2 regions of the Paenibacillus sp. JNUCC32 genome follow, and region 2 is predicted to be linked to the other one. Evidence: a T-box and tRNA genes for the amino acid it is inferred to sense, from the RefSeq annotation. Region 2 holds a T-box; the other holds one or more tRNA genes.
The links. The T-box of region 2 lies ahead of tyrS (tyrosine--tRNA ligase). A T-box ahead of a tRNA ligase gene usually reads a tRNA of that ligase, here a tRNA-Tyr.
Positions count from the first base shown of each region.

Region 1 (3,249 bases), 750 kb from region 2:
CACCGAGCTGCTCCTCGATTTCTTTCAACGACTCCAGGCTTGAGGATAACAGGCCTTGATACTGTTCAATCTTTTCCTCATAAATCAGCTTCTCCTGCAATGCCAGCTTGGCAAGATGCTCTTCGCCGGCCTTCAAGGCAAGCAGTGCCTGCTCTTCGCGTTTAAATCGCATGGTTTCCGCTTGATCCACCTGCTGTTTCAGCTGTCTGGAATGTACTTGGCATTGCTGCTGCAGCTTCTCGGCCTCAGCAATGTCCTGTCTGGTTGAATGTAGGAACTGGTCGATCAATCGAACCGGATCCTGGCTCTGCTCGAGCTTTTCATTCAATGTTGCTACAGTTATGTCTCTTATCCGCCGGAAAACACTCATATCGGCTTAGCCCTCCTCATCTATCATGATCTGATCTGTTGTTTATGCAGGTTATATAATGTAGTGGTTCCTTATCAATAACGGGGTCTTCCATTCTTCAATCGGGACACTCCGTAGATGATTAAGATGACACCAAGGATCGGACCGATCAGCCAAGACAGTTTACCCATCAACCAGATGATGCCGATACCGAGAATGATCCATCCCATCAAGGTATTGCCTCTTCGAATTCCGTAATATCCCAAAGCAACCATCAGTATCGGAATTAGAAGACTGAACAACCATCCAAGCAGAGGACCGAATACTCCCAGAAGAACCAAGATCCCTAAACCAATCAACAGGATACTCATTCCATTGCCTTTTGAATTCCTCATTTATACACCGCCTTTCTGTTGTTTGATCGTTGTTTCATTTGTTCAACCTTATGACTCTATTCTAGGTAATTTCGAGTTTGACTAAAACGGCCTGTGGACGGTTTTTGGACCTAGACCTAAGGCGGGGCTTCCTATAGACCTACGTCCAACCTCTGGACTGGTCTGCAGTTTTTGCGTTATATCCGTGAACGAACACCCTGCTGTTACCGTATCACTTATTGAAGGAACATCGATCTACAGGAGAACGATCCTCAGCAGCTGCGATTGGGAGTGGACTTATCGTGTGGATGCTTCGATGGAGAGACAACAAAAAAAGGAATGCAGACGTTGATCGTCTACATTCCTTTTGATTGATGCCGGTGAAGGGACTCGAACCCCCACGGTTTCCCTCACGATTTTGAGTCGCGCGCGTCTGCCAATTCCGCCACACCGGCTTACACAATGGCGTGCCCTAAGAGATTCGAACTCCTGACCTTTTGATTCGTAGTCAAACGCTCTATCCAGCTGAGCTAAGGGCACATATGGTTGTTATGGAGGCGCCACCCAGATTCGAACTGGGGATAAAGCTTTTGCAGAGCTGTGCCTTACCACTTGGCTATGGCGCCAGAAATAAAAATGGAGCGGACGACGGGAATCGAACCCGCGACCCTCGCCTTGGCAAGGCGATGCTCTACCGCTGAGCCACGTCCGCAAACATAAAATCAATGGCTGGGGATATAGGATTCGAACCTATGCATGACGGAGTCAAAGTCCGTTGCCTTACCGCTTGGCTAATCCCCAATATGATTTTGTAATATGGGGCGATCGAGGGGAATTGAACCCCCGAGTGCCGGAGCCACAATCCGGTGCGTTAACCACTTCGCCACGACCGCCATATTGTACTATAAATTGATTCGATTGGCAGGGGCAGCAGGAATTGAACCCACACTAACGGTTTTGGAGACCGCTGTTCTACCTTTAAACTATGCCCCTAAAAACTGGTGGAGGATGATGGATTCGAACCACCGAACTCGAAGAGAGCAGATTTACAGTCTGCCGTGTTTAGCCACTTCACTAATCCTCCAGAATGGTGCCGGCGAGAGGACTTGAACCCCCAACCTACTGATTACAAGTCAGTTGCTCTACCAATTGAGCTACACCGGCGTATAAAATTATAAAAGGTACATGGTGGCTCGGGACGGAATCGAACCGCCGACACGAGGATTTTCAGTCCTCTGCTCTACCGACTGAGCTACCGAGCCATAGAGCTCATTTTGGACTTTGACGAATCCCATATCGGATACGCATCTCATCCCAAAGTCATCTATGAAACTTGTAAAAATGGCGGAACTGACGGGATTCGAACCCGCGATCTCCTGCGTGACAGGCAGGCATGTTAGGCCTCTACACCACAGTTCCACGAGGCACTATCGCTATTGCGATATAAATTGGTTGCGGGGGCAGGATTTGAACCTACGACCTTCGGGTTATGAGCCCGACGAGCTACCGAACTGCTCCACCCCGCGTCATTAAAAGGGTTGCTGCAATGGTGAAAAATCATGGTGGAGGCTGAGGGGATCGAACCCCCGACCCTCTGCTTGTAAGGCAGATGCTCTCCCAGCTGAGCTAAGCCTCCGTAACAAAGCGACTTTTATCATACCAAAATCTGATATAAGAAGCAAGTGTTTTTTAAAGAAAGTGGTGACCCGTAGGGGATTCGAACCCCTGTTACCTCCGTGAAAGGGAGGTGTCTTAACCCCTTGACCAACGGGCCTTGCTTAAAATAATAGTGGCGGAGAGAGAGGGATTCGAACCCTCGAGACGCTTTTGGCGCCTACACGATTTCCAATCGTGCTCCTTCGGCCAACTCGGACACCTCTCCATAAATGGCTCCCCGAACAGGACTCGAACCTGTGACAACTCGATTAACAGTCGAGTGCTCTACCAACTGAGCTATCAGGGAACAATATTCAATTCAAGTGATTGATCACCTGAAAACTAGATACGAAACGAATTTGCAGCACATTAGAATCAGTAGCATTCACCCGATGTGGTATCGGGGTCCCCGAAAAGTATTCGGCATCTGCTTCAAAGCTTTGCTTCACTTTTTGGGGTAATTTTGGATAAGCCCTCGACCGATTAGTATTGGTCAGCTCCATGCATTGCTGCACTTCCACCTCCAACCTATCTACCTCGTCGTCTTCAAGGGGTCTTACATACTGGGAAATCTCATCTTGAGGGGGGCTTCACGCTTAGATGCTTTCAGCGCTTATCCCGTCCGTACGTAGCTACCCAGCCATGCTCCTGGCGGAACAACTGGTGCACCAGCGGTACGTCCATCCCGGTCCTCTCGTACTAAGGACAGCTCCTCTCAAATTTCCTACGCCCACGACAGATAGGGACCGAACTGTCTCACGACGTTCTGAACCCAGCTCGCGTACCGCTTTAATGGGCGAACAGCCCAACCCTTGGGACCTACTTCAGCCCCAGGATGCGATGAGCCGACATCGAGGTGCCAAACCTCCC
Region 1 covers NZ_CP062260.1:6,625,031-6,628,279, reverse strand. Annotated here, with positions in the region: gene JNUCC32_RS29415 (PspA/IM30 family protein) at 1-370, opposite strand, end outside; gene JNUCC32_RS29410 (hypothetical protein) at 445-744, opposite strand; tRNA gene JNUCC32_RS29405 (tRNA-Leu) at 1,099-1,178, opposite strand; tRNA gene JNUCC32_RS29400 (tRNA-Arg) at 1,187-1,263, opposite strand; tRNA gene JNUCC32_RS29395 (tRNA-Cys) at 1,276-1,349, opposite strand; tRNA gene JNUCC32_RS29390 (tRNA-Gly) at 1,361-1,435, opposite strand; tRNA gene JNUCC32_RS29385 (tRNA-Gln) at 1,450-1,524, opposite strand; tRNA gene JNUCC32_RS29380 (tRNA-His) at 1,541-1,616, opposite strand; tRNA gene JNUCC32_RS29375 (tRNA-Trp) at 1,643-1,716, opposite strand; tRNA gene JNUCC32_RS29370 (tRNA-Tyr) at 1,723-1,807, opposite strand; tRNA gene JNUCC32_RS29365 (tRNA-Thr) at 1,812-1,887, opposite strand; tRNA gene JNUCC32_RS29360 (tRNA-Phe) at 1,910-1,985, opposite strand; tRNA gene JNUCC32_RS29355 (tRNA-Asp) at 2,066-2,142, opposite strand; tRNA gene JNUCC32_RS29350 (tRNA-Met) at 2,173-2,249, opposite strand; tRNA gene JNUCC32_RS29345 (tRNA-Val) at 2,284-2,359, opposite strand; tRNA gene JNUCC32_RS29340 (tRNA-Glu) at 2,423-2,497, opposite strand; tRNA gene JNUCC32_RS29335 (tRNA-Ser) at 2,514-2,605, opposite strand; tRNA gene JNUCC32_RS29330 (tRNA-Asn) at 2,611-2,686, opposite strand; rRNA gene JNUCC32_RS29325 (23S ribosomal RNA) at 2,843-3,249, opposite strand, start outside.
Region 1: it has a tRNA-Tyr gene. The T-box ahead of tyrS (tyrosine--tRNA ligase) is inferred to sense a tRNA for this amino acid. The anticodon was not compared.

Region 2 (3,249 bases):
GAGAAACTTTCAAATAAAAGAAAAACGCCAATCGACGTACCCTCTCGAAGACAGACCGCATACAGCATTTTTTTTGGCGAGATCAGGAGAGTAAGCCTTCGAAGTTTTTTCTCATCTCTAATATAAAGGCCAACCAGAAGATTCTGGCTAACCTGAATCATACGAAAGCCGCTAAGCACATGAAAAGTGTTTAGCGGCTTTTGCGGGTGCGTTCGTCCGGGGAGACCTATTTCCCTGATGGTTACCCTTCTAGGACATTTTCACCAAACTGTAGTTTTTCTTGCCCTTGCGAATGATGATAAACCGGCCGCCAATCGCCTGGTCGGCTGTCACCTCGTGGCCCAAATCGCTGACGCGTTCGCCGTTCATCGAGATCGCGCCTTTGGTGATATCCTCGCGCGCTTGCCGCTTGGAAGGCTCGATGCCCAGATCCACGAGCCAGTCCACGATATTCTTCGTTTCCGGCGTTGCTTCGAACGTCGGCATCTCCTTGAAGCCCTGCTCGATCTCATCGGCCGTGAGCGATTTAATATCGCCGCTGAACAGAGCCGCCGTGATGCGCTTGGCCTGCTCCAGCATCTCCTCGCCGTGCACGAATCTCGTCATTTCCTCGGCCAGCGTTTTTTGCGCTTCGCGTTTATGCGGCTCGCTCTGCACCTTTTCGGCCAGCTCGTCAATTTGCTCCTTGGTCAGGAAGGTGAAGTATTTCAAGTATTTGACGACGTCGCGGTCGTCGGTGTTCGCCCAGAACTGGTAGAACTCGAACGGCGTCGTTTTGTTCGGGTCAAGCCAGATCGCGCCGCCGGCCGTTTTGCCGAACTTCGTGCCGTCGGCCTTCAGCATGAGCGGTATGGTCAGGCCGAAGGCTTTGGCTTCGGGTCCTTCCTTCTTCCGGATCAAATCCAGTCCGCTTGTAATGTTGCCCCATTGGTCCGATCCGCCGATTTGCAGCTGCACGTCCTCATGCTGGTACAGATGCAGGTAATCGACCGACTGCAGGATTTGGTATGAGAATTCCGTAAACGAAATCCCGCTGTCAAGCCGGCTCGCAACCACGTCCTTCGCCAGCATCGAGTTAATGCTGAAGTTCTTCCCGTAATCGCGCAGGAATTCGATAATGTTGATCTTATGCGTCCAGTCGTAGTTGTTGACCATGCGGATTTGATTGTCGCCCTCCGTCACGAAGAGCTTTTTCATTTGTCCGGTGAGCGCGTCCACGTTAGCTTGAACCTGCTCCAGCGTCTGGAGGGAGCGCTCGGTTTGACGTCCGCTTGGATCCCCGATGGTGCCGGTCGCGCCCCCGATCAGAATGACCGGACGATGGCCGGCAAGCTGGAAGCGTTTGAGCATGATGAAGGGAATCAGGTGACCGATATGCATGCTGTCGCCCGTAGGATCCACGCCGCAGTACAGCGAAATCGACTTTTCATTCGTAAGCTCCCGGAGGCCTTCGGCATCCGTCTGTTGGTTGATCGCATCGCGCCATTCCAGTTCGTCGATAATATTCACAGCGTTAACACTCCTTCAATACATGATTTTTCCTTATAACGAAGCGCCCATCCGTTGAAAAACAAAAAATCGCCCCTTGTCTGTTACAGACATAGGGACGATTATTAACCGTGTTACCACCCAGATTGCACGAATGGTCTGCAGCGCTTGCCGCGCGCCATTCATGCCGCTCATTAGACGAGGTATCGTTCGCCGTTTCCGCTCGGCATTACCCGAGATACTCCAGAGTGTAATTCGCTGCGTTGGTATGTACCGGGTTCCATCGCCCCCCGGCTTTCTAGAACAGGGACCAAGCTGCTACTGGGCTCTTTCAACGTATGTCGCTTATAAGATTACAGACAGTATAGTGAATTAATAAATCGATGTCAACTCCGTTTTGGACGGACGTCCCGCTTACCCCGGCAGCATGGGTGAATACCGCCGGAGGTGTCCCCAGAATATTAGGTGCGGCGCATATATGCACGAACCGTGATCGGAGCAAAGATCGCCACGATGATCGCGGCGCCGACCAAGGATATCGTCAGATCCCAGCCCACGGTTCCGGAGTTCGTCAGATCCCGGACAGCCGTCACCAGATGCGATATCGGGTTGATGTTCACGAACCACTGCAGCCAGCCCGGCATCGTATCTACCGGCACGAAGGCGTTGGAGAGAAACGTGAGCGGAAACAGCACGATCATCGATATCCCCTGCACGCCGGAGGCGGATCTTGCAATCACGCCGAAGAACGCGAATATCCAGCTGATGGCCCATGAGCATACAATGACGATCAGCGCGGCAAGAGCAACGTAACCCAGGCCCCCGCCCGGGCGGTAACCCATGACGTATCCCATCGAAAAGGTAAGCACCGTTGCAATGGTATAACGAACGGTATCTGCCAGAAGGGCGCCTGCAAGCGGAGAAATTCGCGCAATCGGCAGCGACTTGAATCGGTCGAATACGCCTTTATCCATATCCTCGCGCAGCTGCACGCCCGTGACGACGGAGGTCGTAATCACGGTTTGAACGAGGATGCCGGGAATGATGACAGGCAAATAACTGGCCACGTCGCCGGAGATGGCGCCGCCAAAAATATAGGTGAACATCAGCGTGAAAATAATGGGCTGGAACGTAACGTCAAACAGCTGCTCGGGCGTGCGCCGGAGCTTCAGCAGACCCCGGTAGGCCATCGTCAACGAGTTTCGTACCGTCTGACCGAAACTCGTGCGGTTTTTAAGCCGGCGTTCCGTCCCCGATTTCATGATCGTGCTGCTCATACTCTTGTCACCTCTCTATCGTTGGGTTCATTAGACGATGGGACATCGTCTTCCTTCACGCCGTGGCCGGTGATCGTCAGGAACACCTCATCCAGGGTCGGCTTCTGCACGCTCATCTCGGACAAGCCGATGCCTGCCGTGCGCAGCTCGATCAACAGGTCTGTAACTAGACCCGCATTAGCCATCGGCGCCGTTATCTTTCCGGCTTCCGGCGATATGTTGGCATGAACGCCTAGCACCTGTTCCACGGTGTGGCGGGCGCGGCCCATATCCACTGCATCCTGGACGGTCAAGTGCAGCGAGGAAGTCCCTACCGACATCTTCAGTTCATCCGCCGTCCCCTCGGCCACGACCCGCCCGTAATCAATAACGGCGATCCGGTCTGCCAGTTGGTCCGCCTCCTCCAGATACTGCGTGGTCAGCAGCACCGTTGAGCCGGTCTTCACCAATCGGCGGATCGTATCCCACATCTGGGAACGCGTCC
Region 2 covers NZ_CP062260.1:434,599-437,847, reverse strand. Annotated here, with positions in the region: gene tyrS (tyrosine--tRNA ligase) at 250-1,509, opposite strand; T-box leader at 1,600-1,832, opposite strand; gene tetB(58) (tetracycline efflux ABC transporter Tet(58) subunit B) at 1,950-2,765, opposite strand; gene tetA(58) (tetracycline efflux ABC transporter Tet(58) subunit A) at 2,762-3,249, opposite strand, start outside.